3 regions of the Marinilactibacillus sp. Marseille-P9653 genome follow, and region 2 is predicted to be linked to each of the others. Evidence: riboswitches for the same ligand, from Rfam matches in the RefSeq annotation. Region 2 holds a riboswitch; each other region holds the start of a gene.
What was found. Region 2 has a riboswitch for thiamine pyrophosphate ahead of thiD (bifunctional hydroxymethylpyrimidine kinase/phosphomethylpyrimidine kinase). Riboswitches for the same ligand answer to the same signal wherever they lie in the genome.

Region 1 (7,442 bases), on a different contig from region 2:
GAGATAGGACACGCTGTTCTACTCGTGCTTTTATGTAGAGAACGTCTACCATGAGGTAAGGGAACTTCGTTCCTGTCAGTGTTCGATTCTGCCATTCTTTAACGATCGGATCTAATTGAGTGGTCAGAGAAGAAACAAAAGACTTAGAGACTGATTTTCCACACAATTCTTCTACGATCTGAGAGACTTCTGACACATACATCTCTAGCATAGAAGCTAGCAAGGCCTTTTCATTCCGTTGATACCGCTCAAAAACAGTCGGAGAAAAGACACCGTCTCTTGTCCTTGGAACCTTAAGTTCCAATGTTCCTACGCGTGTTGTCAATGCTCTTTCGTAGTAGCCATTTCGCTGTCCCGTTCGATTCTCGGATCGTTCGTAACCCTCAGCCTGAATAAATTCCGTTCGTTGGTGCTCCATTAATTGATTAAAGACGGTCGTTAAAATCAGCTTTGAAGCATCGTCTTTCACACTACTGTCAATTAATGCTTGTATCTGTTTCGGTTCTAGGTTAATCTGTAGATGTTGGGTCATATGATTGCCTCCAGGTATGTTTTTAGTGGTTAAAAACATTGTACCGTACAGGCGATCATATGGCCTTTCTTTTTACACAATTATATGGACTTTATCATAATTTTGAAACACTATTTAAATTTAGCAATTACTAGATAGTTAAAATTTAAAAATCAGGAAAAGCGTTTGTTTGTGTATCGCAATATGCTAGTATTAAAAATAAAATAGTTGATGGGAGAGTGTTTTATGGATGAAAAATTAAAAGAAACGGAAGAGCTTTTTTTAACTAACTATTTTACGTCTAATGACAAAAAATTATTTCAAGGTTCTCATATGGTATTTTATGAAGATGACATTACCAATAGACTAGTTGACCCCGAAACTAACGAAAATATCTCACAGATTGAATTTAATGAAAAAATAAAATTAGAAGTAAGTAAATTTATGAATGAACCTTTTGAAAATGTAGTAGTACTAGCTGGAGCAGGGGCATCTGTTGTTAGCAATGATACAGGAATTGACTCTGATTTCGGGAAAACTGTAGCAATGATTGCAGAAGATATTGCTGGAAAACTAAATGTGGAAGATGATCTTTTTTCGCTACAAGAATTAGCTTTTATGAGTAACTACAAGGAAGCTGTTTTTTGTGAAGAATGTGGGCAATTCAATAACAAGTTTGACTTAGAAGAATTTCTGTCTAATTTGTTGACGTTTGAGCAATTTGTTGATAAAAAAGATGAAGATAAATTAATTAGCTCCAAAAACAAGATTTTTGACTGCATAATTGAAAACACTAACTATGGATATGATAATGAAAAGATGAGACATGCTGCATTGCTAAAAGTCCTATCTAAAAGGGTAAAAGATTCTAATAAACTTACAGTTGTTACTACCAATTATGATACGCTGTTTGAAGAGGCATCTGAGTATTTGGGATTTACAGTAATTGACGGGTTCACTTTTTCATATAACCCTTACTTCGATAGTGACATATTTGAGTGGAATTTGGTGAAAAGTATACCACATAAGAAAACAAACGAGTTAGAATATAAAAAAAATATTATAAATTTGTTAAAAATTCATGGGTCTCTTACTTGGGAATACTCCGAATATGAAACAAGAATAAATAGAAAAGATAAGTTAGAGGTTAAAACTCCTATAATGATATTTCCTAGTTCTAATAAATACATGCAAAGTTACGAAAATCCATATTTTGAATTGTTCTCCAAATTTCAAGAATTACTTAGAAGACCTAATACTTTACTTGTAACTACAGGGTTCAGCTTTGCTGATAATCATATTGCTAAAATGGTTATCCAAGCACTCAAGCATAACACAGGCTTAACAGTTTTGGTTAGTGACTACGATATTCAACAAAATCACCAGAATTGGAAGGATCTAGATGGATTAAGAAGAGAGCATTTTCGTATTGCATTTTTAAAGGCGAGTTTGAACGATAAATTGGATGAATATCTGAAGTAGAAAGGAGGGTAAATCAATGATAATTGATAACTTTTACACAGAGTTTGATAAAAGTCACTTTTATATGGGAATGGTATCTCAAGTTTATAGGGATAGTAGTATTATTCAAGTTGAAAATTTATCTTGGCTAGAGTATAGAAAGACTAAACTAGAAACCTTAGTTCCAAATACAATCAATTTTCTTGTACTAGTAGATTCACCGCAAGGTTTATTCATAGGTGAAATCTATCAATCAAGAGTTTCGAATTCTGACAGTGTACATAATTCAATGAACAATGGGATAAATGAAAAAGTTTATCCAGAGATAGGGATTGATGTAGTTGGACTCATGGAACAAGGAGAAGACAGATTTAAATTGCCAGGATTTAAAACAGTAGGGATAACTGACAAAGTTTATATTGCAAATAAAAAGACAATTAAACAATATTTAAACTCTTTAGAGCTTCAAAAAGAGTTAAATGAAAAAGTATTATCATCTTTTGCAACTTTCTCTAACTTAGAAAATCATGAAGTTAATTTATACCCGAGTACACTATTTGATAGACATTTGCTGACAGTTGGAACTACAAATAGTGGGAAATCAACTTCTGCCTTATCCATTATAGATAAATTATTATTAGATCAAAAAAAAGTAATGATTGTAGATCCTACGGGAGAGTATAGCGAGTCCTTCAATGACCATGAGGTTATTAAATTGAAATTGGGAACAGATACTGCAATTTCAGTAGGTGACTTATCTATGCAACAGTGGTGTTTATTATTTGAGACGAATGATGCTACGCAACCGGCAGTATTGTCAGATGCTATAAGAAGCTTAAGGTATCAGAAAAAAAATATGTCATCCGGTATTTACGAAAAAGTCAATAAATCTGTCTCAGATGTTGCTTCGGATATGGCTAGTTTACTGCCAGCAGATAAAGATTTTATAATAGACGATTTACCTCAGCAAATAGCGTCGGAAACCAACCAAGTGAGTAACAAAGAAGTATACGTTAAAAATATTTTTCAATTTAATTCTCAACAATGGCTTGTTCAAAAAGTTCAAAATAAACTAGAAAATACTAGTTTTAGAAATTTTTTTAATAACGAAGAAGATCTGAATGAATTAATGGACAAATTAGATCAATTCATTACAACCCCTAATCAAAGTATATACATTGATACTTCCCAGATTGGAACGAATGATGGCATTGGAGGTATGATTATAGATCTGGCAAGTAACTATATAATCAATAAAGATAGGAAAGTAATTGAGCCATTTGTAATGTTTATTGATGAAGTTCATAGATATACAAAGATACTGGGGAGAGAAAGTGACTACTATACAGGGTTAACAACAATTGCAAGAGAAGGTCGTAAAAAAGGAATTTTCCTCTTCCTAACTACACAAAATCCTCAAGATGTTTCAGCTATTCTTTTGGGTCAAGTTGGGACATTTTTGGTACACAGATTGACTCATATGGAAGAATTAAGATCTCTTCAAAATCATTTAAGTACAAATAATTTGAAGCAAGTAAAAAATCTAAACAAGGGAGAAGCAATATTGACAAGTATAAATTTATTGCAAGATATACATCTTAAAATCAAAAAAAGTAAGAGGTTACATTCAAATAGTACTCCTAGTCTGTAAGTCTGAAGAGAATTCTTTAGTAGTTTAACAACTTATTATATTAGGATAAATTGGATTCAATTATCTGTTTTTTTAAATTCTCTTTCAATGAGTCATAGTTTTCCCAAATGACGAACTGAGTTTGCTTGATATCAAAATGTATATTTTCGAAATGTTTACGACTACATGTGAATATCACAGTTTTTCCTAATGCTTTCGCGTATCCAGCTTCATAATAAACACCATTATTCTGATAAGAAAACTCTGCGACAAGAAATTTACAATCTCGAATCTCTTGTAACATTTTTATACTAATATTATCATTGTGAGGATCTTTATCTAAAAAATAAGGAATGTTGTTAGTGTTTTTTACAGCCTCGTTTATGGAATTGCGAATATCTTCAACATCATTATATAAAGTTTTGTTCATAGGCATCGATATAAATACTTTCTCGCTTGATTGGCTTTCTATTGAAGGCTCTGGTATCTTCGTACCCTTCGTTGTTATTTGACTAATATATGCTAGTTGTTCGTCACTGGCATTATTGTCAATAAAATATTCCAACTTCCGTAGGTTGTTAAGATGCATTTCATTAATAAAATGACTTAGTTCGAAGTCAAGACCGAAGTAAGCCAATAATTTTTCTATTTCTCCTACTGGAGATGGTTTTCCCCATTTGTAGTAGTCAGAATTCGATTGCACTTTTTCTACAAAATTAACGTACACCATTTTTTTATTCATCTTATACACCCTCTCCGAAATTGATGGTAAACAAAGTTGTTAAGCTACTTGATTCTACGTATTGAGTGAAAATTTAAGTATCTATAACCATAAGATAGCAATTCTAACATGTATAAGTCAATAAAATTCGTGGTATCTAAAACGAATTCATTTTTCACTAATAACTAAACAACTTTTAGAAATATAAAAATGGAAAATTTTAAATGTTTAGAGTTAATTTCAAAAAATTAATTCCTTGTAGTCCCATCAAAAAAAGTGTGCTATACTCTAATCAATTGAAAAGAACATTTGGGGTGCTATTTAGCTGAGATTATACCCATTGAACCTGATACAGTTAGGACTGGCGCAGGGAAATGTAGTTGTAGACTGATTTTATGCAATCGTTTTTGGATTGTATGACTTTGTCTGTCTCAGACCGCACTCCTTTTGCTTTTCGCAGAAAGGAGTTTTTTTACGTGGAAAAAAATCGAATCCACAGATTGACCTTACTAGCATTGATGATTGCGTTGGACGTGGTGTTATCACCATTGATGCGAATCGAAGGAATGGCGCCTATGTCTAGCGTTATGAATATTATCGCGGGTGTTTTACTCGGGCCGCTCTATGGAACGCTGATGGCGCTGATTTGCGGCCTGATCCGTATGTTACTTTTAGGCATTCCTCCACTTGCTTTAACGGGTGCCGTGTTTGGGGCTTTCTTAGCGGGACTATTTTATAAATTCGGCCGAAATATGTACTGGTCGATGGCAGGAGAGATTGTCGGAACAGGCATCATTGGTTCACTACTTTCTTATCCCGTGATGGTTTGGTTTACCGGTAGCCAACAGAGTTTGTACTGGTTTATTTACACGCCAAGATTTGTTGGGGCGACTTTGATTGGTTCTGTGATGGCATTCTTAGTACTGGTCAAATTAAAAGAAACGTCTACTTTCAAACGCACTCAGAAATTGTTTATGGGAGGTTCGCTTCATGGCGTTAAATCATGACCTTTCGAATCAGTTTCCATTAAAACAATCTCCATTAGTACAATGTATTACCAATGAAATTACTTGTGAATCGATGGCGAATGCTCTGCTTTACGTAGGCGCTAAACCAATCATGGCAGATGACCCGAGAGAGTTTAAACAGCTTTTCACTCAAACGGATGCTTTGCTTTTAAACCTTGGTCATCTTTCAGAAAAACGTCAGATTAGTCTGCTGGAAGCAAGCCGCTATGCGAATGAAACGAAGAAGCCGACAGTTGTTGATCTAGTTGGTTACGGCGTTAGTGATATCCGTAATCAAGTGAGCCTTGCGCTAGTTGAGAATCATCCAACTATCGTAAAAGGAAACACTTCAGAACTCAGAAACTTCTGCGAACTAACGAGCCACGGACGAGGGGTTGACGGTAACGAACTGGATCAGGGAGAAGAAAGCATGAATGAATTGGCCGATGCCTTGAAAGGGATGAGTCAATACTATCCCTATACGACTTTCTTAGCGACCGGACCAAAAGATATCGTCGTATCGCATGACCGCACTGTGATGCTTTCTAATGGTGTCGAAGAACTCGATCGATTTACAGGAACCGGTGATATTGTTGGAGCACTGATCGCGGCACTTTTAGGAGACGGTCAGGATCCATTCGATGCCGCAGTCGGCGCAGTCAACTACTTCAATCTTTGTGGTGAAAAAGCCAAAACAAAAAGCAAAGGACTAGCCGATTTCCGCTTTCAAACATTAAACCATCTATCGCTATTGATGGAAGAAGACTGGCATGAATTCGTGAAAGGATGGGAAACATGAAAGAACTAACCCTTTACCTTGTAACTGGAAGATACGATTTTGACGAAGCATCCTTTTTAACTGTAATCAAAACCGCCTGTGAAAATGGCGTAACACTTGTACAGCTGCGTGAAAAGGAAGCAACAACAAACGATTTTTATAGACTGGCTCAAAAAGTGAAAGACCTAACAGATCAATTTGCAGTACCCTTGATCATCAACGACCGAGTCGATGTCTGCCTAGCGGTTGATGCTGCGGGCGTTCACATTGGTGACGACGAATTGCCAGTAGAAGTCGTTCGCAGACTGATTGGGAAAGACAGAATACTAGGTGTTTCTGCAAAAGATGTTGAACGTGCAAAAGAAGCAGAAAAAGCTGGCGCAGATTACTTAGGGGTTGGTGCAATCTATCCAACTAAGACAAAGAAAAATCCAGAACGTACATCTATTGAGACACTAAAAACAATCGTTTCATCCGTCAACATTCCGATCGTAGCGATTGGTGGACTCAAGGAAAATAATATTGATTCACTGCGTCACACAGGTATTGCCGGGGTCTCTGTTGTCACAGAACTGATGCTGGCCGAAGACGTCGCTCAGAAAACACAACGACTTAAAAAAGCGGTAGTAGAAATCACAGAGTCCTAATAGAAGCGAGTAGTCTAAATAGTACATCACTGGAGGTTTCTTATGTCTTTTACACTCAATGCCAAAAAAGCCGCTTCTGCCTCATGGGAAGGGAGTTTTAACCATCCTTTCATCACAGAATTACAAGCGGGAACCTGGATTCAGAGATCTTTCGTTATTATCTAATTCAAGATCATTATTACTTGAAGCATTTCAGCGAACTCTACGCACTGATTGCTGAGAAAACAATGCCTCCAGCATTAAAAGCTTTACTTGTGGAAAATGCGGAGAATCTGGTTTTAGGAGAGATTGCGATTCGAGAAACGTTCTTCTCTGAACTCGGTATCACAGACGAAGAAGTCTGTGATACACCGATTGCACCAACTGCCGAACAAGCCCAGATGATGGAAGCTTTTGTCCTCAGCAGTGAGATGGAATATGCTTTTTGGGAAATGGCATATAGAAAAGAAACATGGTTGAAAAAAGATTGGTGATTTAACATATAAGTCAGGTTGAATATATACTTCTGAAAATAGCAAATGCCCCTCTCCGGTAGTCGGAGAGGGGCATTTCTAATAGCTAGGATTAAGCCGTTTGTAGTCTTGTTTTAAATGCTCGAGATACTTGCAGACCGTACTGTGTAACGGTCCATAAACAAAACAATGTAAAAGGTACAAAGAACAAAATAGAACCTCTAATAGGTGCTAA
Region 2 (7,442 bases):
CCATCTACATGGGCAAACTGGATACTGAAAGGCAAGCGTTAAATGTCTTTCGCATGGAACTGTTGGGTGCAAAAGTCATACCAGTCGAAAAGGGGCAGGGAAGACTAAAAGACGCAGTAGATGTCGCTTTAGCGGATCTTGTAGAAAATTATGAGAATACATTTTACCTATTGGGCTCGGCTGTTGGACCGCATCCATTCCCATCGATCGTCAGACATTTTCAGTCTGTGATTAGTGAGGAGTCGAAGCGTCAAATTATCCAGCAAGATGGCAAGCTTCCGGCAGCGGTTATCGCGGTCGTTGGTGGCGGCAGTAATGCAATTGGCTCTTTCGCTCATTATATCGATGAAGAAGACGTGCGTTTGATTGGAGCGGAACCGGAAGAAGCAGCTACGATGGCACATGGAACGCCAGCGGAAATTCACGGCTTTAAAACGCTGGTGCTACAAGACGAGAATGGCCACCCAGCACTAACGTACTCGATTGCGGCTGGGTTAGATTATCCAGGAATTGGGCCGGAACATAGCTATTTAAAAGAAAGCGGACGCGCAGAATACTATACTGTGTCTAAAGAAGAAGTACTAGAAGCTTTCCAATTGCTAGCTTCAAAAGAAGGCATTGTACCGGCTTTGGAGAGTGCGCATGCAGTGGCGCTAGCGAAGAAACTGGCGCCAGAATTTGATAAGGAAGATTCTATTATCCTGACGATTTCAGGTCGCGGAGACAAAGATGTAGAACAAGTTCAGGATTTATTGAAGGCAATGCAAGATTCTAAATGATAAAACTTTCATCTTTTTTTCATCACAATGTAGTAATCGGTAAATCCTTAGGTTAGAATAGACTATATTCAATAGCTAAGGGGAGAATGACATGACGAAAACGATGATTAAGAATGGATTATTGATCGATGGTAATGGTGGCGAACCGATGGAACAAGGCGCGGTCGTCATTGACGGGAACCGTATCGTGTTTGTGGGGGACGCTGCTGATTTTGATGGGACTGTTGACGAAACAATTGATGTCGATGGTGCAACGATCGCTCCAGGATTTATCGATACCCATGTCCATTTGATGATGGAATATTCTTCCGTGCAAAATAGACTGGAAACTCCTTTCTCCTACATGTTTTATCAGGCGATCAATTATATGCGTAATACACTCAATGCAGGAATTACGTCTGTTCGCGACGCTTTAGGAACAGACCTCGGTGTTAAAAAAGCCGTAGAAGAAGGTATTCTAGAAGGCCCTCGAATGCAGCTCAGTATCAATGCGTTGACAATTACTGGCGGACACGGCGATGGCTACACAACCTCAGGGCAAACCGTGGAACTTCTCCAGGCTAATTACCCTGGAATGCCAGACGGAAAAGCAGACGGCGTAGAAGAAGTACGCAAGAAGACCCGAGAAATGTTGCGCGCCGGAGCAGAAGTGATCAAGGTCCACGCGACCGGTGGCGTGCTTAGTGCGACGGATCATCCAGAATTTACCCAGTTTTCATTAGAAGAACTTCAAGTCATCGTGGAAGAAGCCGCTTTTAGAAAAGGGGTTAAAGTCATGGCACACGCTCAAGGTGCTGAAGGCATCAAGCAGGCTGTCAAAGCTGGGATTCATTCAATTGAGCACGGAATTTTCCTAGACGACGAAGCGATTGAAATGATGAAAGAACACGGGACTTACTTGGTCCCAACCTTACTCGCTCCAGTAGCGGTTTTGGAATTGGCTAAAGAAACTGGAATGCCGGATTCTGCAGTTCAAAAAGCTCGAGATGCCATAGAAGCACACAAAAAGAGTTTCACTAAGGCCTATAAAGCAGGCGTTAAAATCGCAATGGGAACCGACGCAGGTGTCATGCCTCACGGAACCAATCTGCGAGAACTTGTTCTGATGACAGAAGGTGGTATGACACCGATGGAAGCCATCGTTGCGACCACTAAGACAGCCGCAGAATGCCTCGGCTGGGAAAACGAACTCGGCACCCTTGAAAAAGGTAAACTGGCAGATCTAGTCGTCATCAAAGGGAATCCCCTAGACGATATTGCCAGCCTATCTAACGCAGAAATAATCCAACTCGTCATCAAAGACGGCAAAATCGTCAAAAACCAAATAGCCTAAAAAAGGAAAACAGCCGCTCGCGGCTGTTTTTTCATTTTGAAGTGATGATTTTTAGACAAGTTGCTGTATTACATGAACTCAAAAGGATTATAGAAACAGTTACAACAATATAGCATATATTTTTTTAACTGGAGGCAAAGAAAGAACTGAGTCTTAGGAATAAGCGGGATATTGTTGCGTCTGGTAGAAAAGATAAACTTGAGTTAAAGCAATAAGCACTATATTACTGAGACTCAGAAAAATAACAAATCGAGCTGCAAGAATAAGCTCTCTATTCATTAATCTCGAAAGGAAAAAGACGTTGAGTCCATAGAATAAGAAAAAATTCGATCGTTTTTCAGGCATCATCACCAAAAATTTAAATGAAAAATGATATTTTTCCGAAAAGATCAGTTTTATTATTGAGGTGGTAAATATCATGATTATAGCAAAACCAAGAACACAGCCTAAATTGCTAAAAGCACTCACTTTTCTTGATCGACGAACGTCGCTCGCACCTTCTGATAAAGAAATGTTAAGTAATTTGAGCAAAGGATATGAAGGGGAGACGATATTCGATCAAAAAATTACTCAATATATCAATAAGGAAGTGATTGTTTTGAATGATTTGCTACTACATAATAGAGGCAATTCATTTCAAATCGACGCGATGGCAATTACGAGAGAGATGATTTACGTATATGAAATTAAAAATTATCAAGGAGATTACATAAATCAACCAGATGGCTTTACTACAATAAATGGGATAGAGCTAAGCGATCCTAAAGTTCAAGTGAATAAAATGAAGAATAGTCTTTCAGCACTATTTCAGAAATGGAAAGTAGAAAAAGCAATAGAAGCTAAAGTTGTATTTATTCATCCAGAGTTTACTCTATATCACGCAGAGGTAAACAACCCATATATCTTACCTACGCAAGTCAAAAAGAACCTCAAAAAGATGAACAATCAAAGCGAATTTCTATTGCAAGAAGATCATCGTTTAGCGAAAAGATTGGTAGAAGCACATCAAGAAGCAGTACCTTATCAAAAACAACTACCAGAGTATGAGTGGAAGCAACTTGAAAAAGGTGTTCGATGTGAGACGTGCGGGGCATCTAATCTCAAAATTAGTCAAAGAACTAGTTACTGCAAAAATTGTCATGAAAAAAAAACGATAACACAATTGATCCTTTGTAGTATAGAAGAATATCGCTTTTTGTTTCCAAAAAATAAACTAACAACCAAAATCATTTACGAATGGTGTGGGCGAGAAGTGAAAAGGGAAAGGATTCGAAATATACTCAAGACCCATTTTACTGCGGGTAGAAAAACAAATGGTCAGTATTATTTTTAATAAGGTACGATTCTACAACAAAAAAAACCACCCGCAGTTGCAAGTGGTTAAAAAGGAGACGGACAATTACTTGGAGGAGTAACCGCCCTGAAAAATAAGTTGGTTGTTGTGGGTATGAACATAGTATAGAAAATAAATTTGAAGAAGGTATGATGAACCGATGAAAAAAAGCGTAAAAAATAGAAAGGATTGCGACAAATAATCGACGCTCATGCATATGGTATTTCCGGCATAGAACTGATATAATGAAACCGTTAAATTAAAAGAACTAGGGGAGCATAGAGCTTTCAGTAAAGATCGAGGATTTCCAAAAAACCTCCAACCAAACTGATTGCGAAAGCTGAGAAAGGTAAGACCTGACCCTTAACCTGAACTAGGTAATGCTAGCGGAGGGAAGTGATCATGATGAATAGCAGATTAAGTTATCTGTATTCCTATTTAGTGTGAACCGACTCTCTTCTATCAATTTTGGAAGAGTTTTTTTGTGCCTTAAAATGTCTAGAGAGTAGGATGAATAAAATGATAAAACAGAACAATTTTCAAACAATAGCGCAACAAATAATGAAAAAAAACACCTTTTTATCGGTCATAACAATTGAAAAAGTCTTCGGTGCCCAAGGAGAGGTGAGAAAATGACGACCAAACAAGTATTGACGATTGCAGGCAGTGACAGTGGTGGTGGAGCAGGGATTCAAGCAGACTTGAAAACCTTTCAGGAAAGAAACGTATTTGGGGTATCCGTATTAACGGCGGTCACGGCTCAGAATACGCTTGGGGTTCACGGAGTACACCCTGTGCCGCTTAAAATGGTCGAAGCACAATTGGATGCGATTTTCAGTGACTTCAACTTGTCAGCGATTAAAACAGGTATGCTTGTTAATGGGGAGTATATGAAGCTCATTGCAAACAAACTTTTAGACAATAAAGTAGCCCCACTGATTATTGATCCGGTAATGGTTGCAAAAGGTGGCCATCCTTTGATGGCATCCACTGCGATCGAAGTCATGAAAAATCGACTGGTTCCTCTTGCAGATGTCATCACACCCAATATCCCAGAAGCCAAAGCGTTGACAGGGATTGAGATTATAAATAAAAAAGACATGCTCAAAGCCGCCTATCAGTTAAAAGAAGCTGGGAGTAAAGTTGTCATCATTAAAGGTGGTCATGCTTTAGATGATCCGCAGGCCTCTGACTTGATTTTGCTTGAAAATGGAGAAGAAGTCTGGCTATCTACACCTAGAATCGATACGAAAAACACCCATGGTACAGGGTGTACGTATTCAGCTTGTATTGCGGCTGAAATCGCAAAAGGCTATCCAGTTATAGAAGCTATCAAGACAGCTAAAGCTTACATCCAGGCTGCAATATCTGATCCACTGGAACAGGTTGGTCACGGTCATGGACCGACAAATCACTGGGCTTACCGAAAACGCAGCTAACAAAGCTTCCAGAAGCCAATATAAAAGTAGACAAAAAAATCCCATTAGGAAAAAGCGAAAGTTCGCTGAATCCTAATGGGATTTTTTTAAGGGAGGAAAGCATTCCAACCTCAATTAAAATTGAGACATATCTAGTCTCTTATGTTTCTATATTCAGCAGTGTATACAATTCAATCAGGGGAGAAAGAAAGTTCAGCTTCATATAGAATAAGTTTCTTTTCAAAAGAACAAGATAAAGTGGGGGGCCACTTCAAAACGTTCAATATTAGGGGGAGAAAAGAAAAGTGTTTTATAATTTGACACTATAGATAGTTTAACAATATTTTTTTTACTTATCCTTAAAATCAGTTAAGGTTTTAGCTGTAAAAAATAATAATTTCCTCAGCTAACCGTAATTATTGTAATGCATTCACCATAGCTTTGTTAAAAGCAGGTAAATCTTCAGGCGTACGGCTTGAAATTAAACCGGAATCGTCAATAACGACTTCTTCGTCATGGAAGTTTGCGCCAGCATTTTTAAGATCGATTGCTACTTGAGAGACTGAAGTAATATCTTTTCCTTTTACAACTTCAGCATTGATTAATAGTTGTGGACCATGGCAAATTGAGAAAATTGGTTTTTTATTTTCAGAAAATGCACGTGTGAAATTCAAGAATCGCTCGTCTTTACGTAATTGGTCGGGTGAAAATCCACCAGGTATGAGTAAAGCGTCGAAATCTTCTGGTGAAACATCGTCAATACTTTTGTCAATCGTGACAGAAGCTTTCCCTTTTTTACCTTCAACAGTTTCGCCTGCTTCAAAGCCAATTGTTACGATTTCGTGGCCTGCTTTTTCCAATTCTTCTTTTGGTGAAGTGAATTCTACATCTTCAAATAACTTCGTTATAACTGTTGCTACTTTTTTACCCATGTCTAAATTCCTCCTATTAGTTTATCTATACCTAGTGTATCGCGCATGTAGAAAGGGTGCAAATCTAATGCTTATACTAAATGCTGTTTCTCATAGTATTATCTAGCAGATAAGATATGTTATGATGAATGAAGATAAAAAGTATGACGATTCTGAAACCAACAGGATGGAGTGAACAGAAATGAATATTGCGCTAATTGCTCACGATAAAAAGAAAGAAGACATCATTAAACTGGCTACTGCCTACAAGGCGATATTAGAAAAACATACTTTATTTGCGACAGGAACAACTGGTACACGAATTATAGAAGAAACAGGGTTAGATGTTCATCGGTTTAAATCAGGTCCGTTAGGTGGGGACCAACAAATTGGTGCATACATATCAGACAATAAAATGGATCTTGTGATCTTCATAAGAGACCCACTAACCGCGCAAGCACACGAACCGGATATTTCTGCATTACTGAGGTTAAGTGACGTTTACGAAATTCCACTAGCAACTAACGTAGGTTCAGCAGAAATTTTACTAAGAGGGTTGGATGCTGACTTTTATCAGTGGAGAGATTTTTTCAGAGGTAAAGGCAGAGAAGACTTGCCGATCTAGTAGGAATAGTCTGAGAAGACCGCATGAAAGAAAGGGTATAAAATGGGTTTACTAATTATAATAGGTCTTGCATTAATCGTGTACGGAGGCATTTCTCTGAAATATCCAAAGCAACTTAAGAGAAACCAGCAGACAGCCAATAAGAAACAAGAGAAATACTGGTTATGGTACAACAGTATCTATGTAATCGGAAGTGTTGTATCTTTGATTGTTGGAGTGCTACTGGTACTCGCGGGAATCGTTTTTTACAGATAAATGACTCAATTAAATAATAGAGAGAACATAAAAAAGCGAGTTATTATATTCAACTATAATAACTCGACTTTTTAATTTTTCCATTTGTCAAATTAAGTTAGACAGTTCTTGTCCATCAATGTGTCTCAAAAATACTTCTAATGGTGTATGGTAGTTCAAAGATTTTCTTGGAATATGGTTCCTATTTGAAGCGATATTTGAAACAAATGATTGATCTACTTGATTGAAGTCCATTTCTTTAGGGAGACCATCTTTTCGGAGTAGACCGTTAGAATGTTCATTTAAAGCTCGTTGGGAGGGTGTCCCTGGATCCGCAAAGTAAATCGCTATATCCTGTTGATTACTAATGGATTTCCAGTTAGAAAATTCTTTTCCACAATCAAACGTGATAGATTTGAAGAGATTTCTTGGAATAGTCTTGAACCAATTATTTACCGCAGCTTCGATATCACGTGCCTTGCGCCCGTCGGGCTTCAAAGTAATAATGACTTTTGATAATCGTTCGACTAATGTGATCACAGCACTTTTATGATGAACCCCAACGATTGTGTCACCTTCTAGGTGACCAAATTCTTTTGTAAAATGAGGATAATCATCTAGCCGTTCGGAAATGTTTCTTTTGAATGCTTGCTTACCGCGTCTTTCCTTATGACCATTTGGTTTGCGCTTTCCTTTCATCGGAAGCGTTGCTTGATCAAAAAGTCCCTGTTTGAACTGTCGATACAAGGTACGTACAGAGCAAGCGATGGGCTTCTCTGCACGCCCTATAATGACATCGGGTGTCCATC
Region 3 (7,442 bases), 1.3 Mb from region 2:
TTTCAAGACGATTGGAACCTGGTTGAATTCTTCCATTTTCACATCGTCTATCATAACGACAATACTATCTTCTCCAAGTTCAGAATGAAGAGTATTTTTCAATAAATCAACTTTCTCTTCTTCAATCCATCCACTAGCAATAAATAAGTGTTCACTATTTAAAACTAAGTCTTTAGCTAAATCTCTTTGCCCGAGATTATAGTAATATTCTTCTGCTAATTCAAGATCTTTAACAAGTGATTTCCACTCTTTCATTTCTTTTTTAGCAGCGGACTCTTCTTCACGTAAACCTTTTTGAGCATTTAAATTAGCATATAATGCATCTTCTGGTAACAAGTCATACGTGTATTTTAGTTCTCTGAAACTTAATTCTATAACGAGTTTATTGAAAGCTTCTTCATTATCCTTTGGAACAATAATCATATAAGCAGATTCATCTTGTCTACTATAAATTTCTTCAAAGTATACAGTAGCTAACTCATCTAATCCTTGGGTTAATAAAGGTGCATGTTCATTATCAACTGTTCCGATGTGAACATTCAACAACTTAAGTCCTTTAACTTCTTGAGGAAGGAAATTAAGTCCGCGCCATTTTCTTAAAAATGATTCTTCTTCTTGGAGAGCTTTTCTCTGCTCTTCAATTTGATTCAACTTTTGTTCTCTTGAATTCACTTTTTCGATCAAAGCATCCACGTCTACGTTTGAAACATGGCTCTCCAATTCTTCCAAAGAGAAAACATCACGCTTTGTCTTTAATTTTTCAATTGTTCCAGGTTGAGGAACATACTTGTTAACATAAGTGATCGCGTGTTCAATATCTTGAATCTTTGTTTGGAAATCCGCAGTTTCTTTGTAAGAGTCTGTGACTTCAAACTGATCAAGAATTTCTTCTTCTAAAACATCCGATAGTGAAATGACTTCGATACTCTGCATTTCTTGAATAGAACGCAACAATGTTTCTTTGTTCTGTTGCTCGGCCATCAAAGTCAGTTTTTTCATTTTAGCGATTGCCATATCGACGCACTACCTCCTCTGCTATTCGATTGGCTAGAGCATTTTTGTTCTCTTGATAAGCCTGTTCGAACCGCTCTGCTTCTCTACTAGCGGATTCATCCATTTCAGCTTTGTCTTTCTCTAATTTACTACTGTAAATTTGCTCTTGCTCAGACTTGTATTCTGACAACTCTGTTTCAAGTGCTGTTCGAATAGATTCAACTTCTTGAGCTGTTTCTCTTTCGATCTGCTTGATTTCGTCATCAGCGTCTTTCCGTAATTGAGAAGCGCGTGCTTCAGCGTCTTTTACATAATTAATTGCCTCACGGTTCATATCGTGCCTCCTTCCGCCAAAAAGGGCGCAACTAACAAGCCTCTTCTCACCCCAGAAGAAATTATCCTTGAAAGCTCACGCCCAACCGCATTAATATTTTATTTCGACTACGAGTAACATAATACCATACGTCTCACAGGATTTCAATTCGACAGCCATACTATAAATGAAGAGTTTTGTTGCAGAATCAAAGATTGTTAGCACTTGCAACTTCATTTTCTTTATTTTAAGTTTACTCCAACCAATTGTAGACACTCTAATCTAAGATTCTTAATATCACGTGTTTTCAATAGAGTTTTCATCGCTATATTTTGCATGTTTAAAGTTCGTATTTCTTTCTTATAATTTAAGCAATTAATCTTATATAAAAATCCATACTGAAATAAAACTTGGCTAAATTATCCTAAGCTAGGAACAATTTTTTCTGAGTATATTTATCCATAAAAATTTTATAAGTTGAGCGTTCAAATGCTCAAAGTGTGTTTTTTAATTCTTTATTGACAAACGGAATGCGTGTTCGGTATAATCTATTTAAACAAACGTTCGGGAGATGAGCTCATGGAAAAATTTGCAGTTGAAAAAAATCAAATTCTTCATTATTTCAAAGAAACTTATTTAAATCGTAGTCACTTTGCAGTTCACAAACAAATGCCAGCTTTACAGCTAAGACATTTCATCAAACAAGCTGTGCGCAAACAGAAACTTATTACTATACAATTGAATCCATCTGCACACGACTCATCCATATCCGAATGTACTGGAACAGCTTCTTTTTCTCCTTATAGTAGCCAAATTATATTGAATAGCCATAATAGTAATACTGTTCATTTGATAAACAGTGATCAAATCAGACACATTAGACTTGCTAATTAAACTATATGGTTTAAACTTTCGTTTTATTTATTGCTAGTATACTTCTTAACACTAAAAAAGTCTTCAGAGGGAGAAACACGGTCCCTTTGAAGACTTTTTTACTTCATTACAAATGAATCTTATACATACTTATAAAAAATCCTATAGTATTGGCGAAAATAAGCGACTAAATTGCTGCTTGAATAATTCCCATTTAGAATACTGGTCTATGATTTTTCGAGTTAATTCATAGGAAGCTTCCATATCTTTTTCGAAAATGGCTACTTGCTCTCTCGCTAAATGGCGATCGTACATAAAGGTATTAACTTCAAAATTCAGCTTAAAGCTTCGGATATCAAAGTTGGCTGTACCAACTGACAAGATTTCTCCATCTATCACAATCGTCTTTGCATGGATAAATCCAGCATCATAAATATATACTTTAACGCCTGAGTTAATCATCTCTTCAGCATAACTAAGTGTAGCTCGGTATATGAAAGGATGATCCGGTTTGTTAGGAATCATCAATTTAACATCAATACCAGATAAACTCGCAATTTTTATCGTTTCCATTAACGCTTCATCTGGTATGAAATAGGGTGTCTGGATATAAACGGACTCCTTGGCCATACTGATCATTTTAAGAAAACCTTTTTTTATTGCATGCATTTCAGTATCTGGGCCACTGGAAACAATTTGTAGATCAGTAGAGCCTATAAAAGAAGAAACTGGAAAATAATTTTCTTCATAACTGACTGGATGATGTTTAACAGATGCATTCCAGTCCATCAAAAACCTTGTTTGCAAAGGAAGCACACCGTTTCCATTGATTCTAAGATGTGTATCTCTCCAGTATCCCATCTTTTCATAGAGACCTAAATAATCATCTCCGACGTTAAAGCCTCCTGTATACCCTACTTTTCCATCAATTACGACAATTTTTCTGTGATTTCTGTAGTTCAGTCTGAAAAATTTAGAACCGAAGAAAGGTTCAGCTTTTCCTCCAAGAGCTTTTAGGTGTTCAAAAAAATGAGCGCCTACGACTCTAGCTCCAATCGGATCATATAAAACTTTAACTTCAACACCATTTTCAGCTCTTTCTTCCAACGCTTTCAACAATCTTGTACCAATGCCATCTGCTTTAAATATATAATAAGTCACATGAATATGATGTTCCGCTTTACCGATGTCTTCTATTAATTTATCGAATTTTTCTTTACCATCTGTAATAATATCTACTTTATTACCTTTAGTTAAAATAGCTTCGTTACTCTCTAGAAAAAGAGAAACCAGTTCCAAGGTAGAATCCAAGTACTTCGATTCTGGGATATCTAGATTTTCAGACTCAATTAATTGCTTTTGTGCTTCAACCAATTGAGTCATACCAATTCTCTTCTGTGACCGAATGTCGAATATATTTTCTTGAGAGATTTTCCGTCCAAGAAATAGGTAAATAACAAATCCAATGCCCGGTAACATCGTAATAACGAGTAACCAAGCCCATATTGCTGCAATATCTCTTTCTCTTTCTCTGAAAACTGTTATAAATGCTAAAATTGAATTGACAATGATAAATAACCAGAATAACGTTCTAATAATCTCCATTTTATACCCCTTATAGTCTTTTTGTTGACTCCTCTACGAACACCTGATACTAAGCCTTCTAGAGTTTTTCTTAATCAGTTTACACTATTACACCTTTACCCGTCTACATATATTATCCCCAGGGGGTCCTTAAAACGAAGTATACATTAAAAGCATACGATATTCTGTAACAACTGGTGCGGAAAATAACAAAGCAGCCTCTAATAGTAGAGACTGCTTGATGGGATTTATTTTCAAGGATTAATTTTTTGATTTAGGCACAAACATAGATGAAGCTCTATCGAATAATAACACCAATACAATAATTGTGACCGCTATGGTTGCGAGCATACTCGCTCCGTTGAATAGTAGCGAAAACGTTACAGGATCAAGCCCCCACACTGCATAGTCTCCAAAAAAGAATACACCAGCTACAAAATGCCAGAACCAGCGGGCAGCTGATCCTATGAATGTCGTAATGATCAAATATTTTTTAGCGGTACTTAGTGAATTTTCTTTTATATTTTTGACGATGGTTTGGCTAAAGTAACCGGAAAACCCAACACAAGTGAAAGCAAATCCATATTCAATAATAAATTGATAGATATTCAATATATAAGCTGTTCCAGCTACTACATGCAAGATTCCCCACAAAAACCCAGCAAATAAACCAGGTAACACGCCTCTTCTGATTGCAAAAAAGGTCAACGGAATCGTACCTAAAGAAACACTAAAAGAGGCTCCAATCCCTACTGGTATTAAAGACAAAATCATAGCTATGGCCGCAAACAATGTCCCTTCAATATAAACTCTTAACTTTTCGTTCTGCATACAAAAACTCCTCCTATAGATACTATGTATACTAGAGGAGGAGTAAATTCTTATCATCATAGCAAAAAAGCAAAAAGATACTTTTAGACACTGATTCTAGGTACTCTCCCTACGCACGTACGAACGTACAGGTTCAAAGGGTCTGGACTAATAGTCCACTCTCAGCCAATTTAATTGGCTCCCCTAGTACAAATAGTTAATTTATCGCGATCTACTTGAATCGACGATTTTGATTCACTTCCATTATAACAGGTAAAATGATTGGACGTCTACGTGTTTTTTTAAATAAATGATTTCCGAGTTCTTCTCTAATATCTTGCTTGATAGATCCCCAGTCGAAATCATTATGTTCAAGATTTTTGCGAACTACATCAGTAACGATTTCGTTAGATTCATTAATCAAATCCTGATTTTCTTTAACAAAGACAAATCCTCTTGTTACAATGTGCGGACCAGATACAACTTTACGTTTTTTCCGGTCAATCGTTACAACGGCTACAAAAATACCATCTTCAGATAATAGTCGTCTATCTCTTAAAACAATATTTCCAATGTCTCCAATACCAATTCCATCAATTAGCGTATTTTCAGCTGGAACTTGACCAGTCTGATTCATTTTGCCATTTTGATAGTTCAAAACATCTCCATTACTTAAAATAAAGATATCTGCGTTATCCATACCTGTTTCATTTGCTAAATCAGCGTGAGCTGCAAGCATACGATACTCTCCTTGAATTGGTATGAAATATTTCGGTTGAAGTAAATTGATCATCAATTGTAGATCGTTAGGCGTAGCATGACCAGAAGCTTTCATATTATCAGAAATATGCTTAACGGTAGCACCTGCTCTATAAATCAAGTTTTCTGTTTCAGCAACAGTTACTTCCATTGCAATAGATGGACTTGTAACAATAAATATAAGATCATTCTCTTTAATATTCACTTGTCCATGATTGCCTGTTGCCATACGGCTAAGTGTTTTAATCGGTTCACCAGAAGCGCCTGTTTCAAGTACGATAATTTGGTTATCATCAAACTGATCAATTTTATCGACTGAAACGATTAAATTCTCATCAGGGAGTGTCAGTTTGTCTAATTCTATCGCTGTTGCTAGAATTGCTTCAAGATTACGTCCTGTAATGAAAACTTTTCTTCCAGATGCATGTGCAGCATTCAGTACTTGTTGAATACGTAAAATATTACTTGCTACTGCGGCAACAATAATTCTACTATTCGAGTCTTGGAAAATATCCAACACTTCTTCTTGAACTTTTTTCTCAGAAACATTTTCTATCGTACTTTCTGCTTCGTTTGAATCACTTAATAACGCAAGTACACCTTCTTTACCAATCTCAGAAATCTGAGAAAAGTCCGTACGGTATCCCTCACTTGCACTTTGATCAAACTTAAAGTTTCCAGTGTAGACAATGTTGCCATCATCAGTCTTAACAGAAATTCCCATAGAGTCAGGTATAGTGTGCGTTGTTCTGAAAAATTTCACTAGGTTTCCATGGAAATCAATTTCTGTGTGTTCATCGATTACATGATAATCATCAAAATTGGCGCCAAGACTAGATTCATTAACAAATAATTTTGCTAATGCAATGGTTAGTTCTGATCCAAATACAGGTACATTGAAAGATTCAAGGAAATATGGCAATGCGCCTATAGCATCCTCATGTCCGTGTGATAAAAATACACCAGCAATACGGTCTTTGTTTTCTAATAAATAGCTGAAGTCAGGAATAACTGCGTCAATACCATACAAATCTTCTTCTGGATACATTAATCCACAATCCAAGACAAAAATGTCCTCTCCTGATTCAATGACATATAAATTTTTTCCGTTTTCTCTTACTCCTCCAAAAGGAATAATCTTAATATTACTCAATTTTTTCACCTCTAAAAGTTGATTTAACGTATAGTTCAACTTAGTTATTATAGTTTATTTCACCTATTTTTCTTACGTCCGTTCACTCTACACTGATTTTAGTATAGCATAGAAATTCCTTATTTCCTACTAATCTTCAACTTGGAAACGTGTCGACTTTCTCTTTTAGTATCTGTATACTTTACTACTATAAAACTTGAAGGAAATGGAGATCAAAATCATGGTTCCTCAAACTTTAAAAGCTCATCATCTGGATTACTTAAATAGTGAGCCCACTCATTCTGCTTCAATAGTAGAAGTTAGTACGGCTTGTGCGTGTTCTGAAGAAATGACAAAGAATGTATTAAAAGAAATATCAGAAGACGGAATGCCTATCCACTTTGACGCTCAAACGGTCATACTCTTGAATCCTATTTTATCTGAAGCGTCTATCATAAACCAGCTGAAAACTGAAAGAATTGGTCATCATATAAAACTTCTTCAGTCAATTGACTCTACAAATGATTATGTCAAAAAGCATCTGAGCTCATTAAATCATGGTTCCTTAGTTCTTGCGCATGAACAGACAGTGGGAAAAGGACGGTTAGGAAGAGAGTGGTCTTCACCTGCTGGAAAAACCATATCCATGAGTCTACTACTTAAACCATCAAATCAGAAACTCCGTTACTCTATTTTGACACAAATGGCCGCTGCTGCGCTTGTCCGATCTTTGGAAACTCATAGTCACGCTGAAATCAAATGGCCCAATGATGTCTTGGTCAATAAAAAGAAAATTTCAGGTATTTTAACTGAAGCAGAATATTCAGGAAGTCAACTTGAAGGCATCATCATTGGTATAGGTGTCAATACCAATCTGGATAAAGATGATATTCCTCTATCCTTAAAAGAAAAAGCCAGTTCTCTCAAAATAGAAGTCGACACAGTTGATCCAAACAAGCTTATTTCTAGATTTTTAGA

Region 1: it holds a riboswitch for thiamine pyrophosphate, as region 2 does, so the genes downstream of both, thiW (energy coupling factor transporter S component ThiW) here and thiD (bifunctional hydroxymethylpyrimidine kinase/phosphomethylpyrimidine kinase) in region 2, are expected to answer to the same signal.
Region 3: it holds a riboswitch for thiamine pyrophosphate, as region 2 does, so the genes downstream of both, thiT (energy-coupled thiamine transporter ThiT) here and thiD (bifunctional hydroxymethylpyrimidine kinase/phosphomethylpyrimidine kinase) in region 2, are expected to answer to the same signal.

What each region holds. Positions count from the first base shown of each region.
Region 1 covers NZ_CAKAKH010000002.1:238,104-245,545, reverse strand. Annotated here, with positions in the region: partial or broken gene LG377_RS11655 (IS256 family transposase) at 1-532, opposite strand, end outside; gene LG377_RS11650 (SIR2 family protein) at 758-1,993, shown strand; gene LG377_RS11645 (ATP-binding protein) at 2,010-3,623, shown strand; gene LG377_RS11640 (hypothetical protein) at 3,664-4,344, opposite strand; TPP riboswitch at 4,624-4,713, shown strand; gene thiW (energy coupling factor transporter S component ThiW) at 4,842-5,330, shown strand; gene LG377_RS11630 (hydroxyethylthiazole kinase) at 5,314-6,129, shown strand; gene thiE (thiamine phosphate synthase) at 6,117-6,755, shown strand; partial or broken gene LG377_RS11620 (hypothetical protein) at 6,798-7,228, shown strand; gene LG377_RS11615 (hypothetical protein) at 7,320-7,442, opposite strand, start outside.
Region 2 covers NZ_CAKAKH010000001.1:451,844-459,285, forward strand. Annotated here, with positions in the region: gene trpB (tryptophan synthase subunit beta) at 1-779, shown strand, start outside; gene LG377_RS02225 (amidohydrolase family protein) at 871-2,112, shown strand; gene LG377_RS02230 (nuclease-related domain-containing protein) at 2,531-3,445, shown strand; TPP riboswitch at 3,706-3,857, shown strand; gene thiD (bifunctional hydroxymethylpyrimidine kinase/phosphomethylpyrimidine kinase) at 4,078-4,884, shown strand; gene LG377_RS02240 (type 1 glutamine amidotransferase domain-containing protein) at 5,280-5,795, opposite strand; gene mgsA (methylglyoxal synthase) at 5,977-6,399, shown strand; gene LG377_RS02250 (hypothetical protein) at 6,442-6,654, shown strand; gene LG377_RS02255 (IS30 family transposase) at 6,742-7,442, opposite strand, start outside.
Region 3 covers NZ_CAKAKH010000001.1:1,742,222-1,749,663, forward strand. Annotated here, with positions in the region: gene LG377_RS08525 (V-type ATP synthase subunit I) at 1-1,014, opposite strand, end outside; gene LG377_RS08530 (hypothetical protein) at 1,001-1,327, opposite strand; sodium ion sensor (DUF1646 type) at 1,368-1,414, opposite strand; gene LG377_RS08535 (hypothetical protein) at 1,886-2,200, shown strand; gene cls (cardiolipin synthase) at 2,342-3,784, opposite strand; gene thiT (energy-coupled thiamine transporter ThiT) at 4,025-4,594, opposite strand; TPP riboswitch at 4,683-4,789, opposite strand; gene LG377_RS08550 (ribonuclease J) at 4,806-6,485, opposite strand; gene LG377_RS08555 (biotin--[acetyl-CoA-carboxylase] ligase) at 6,706-7,442, shown strand, end outside.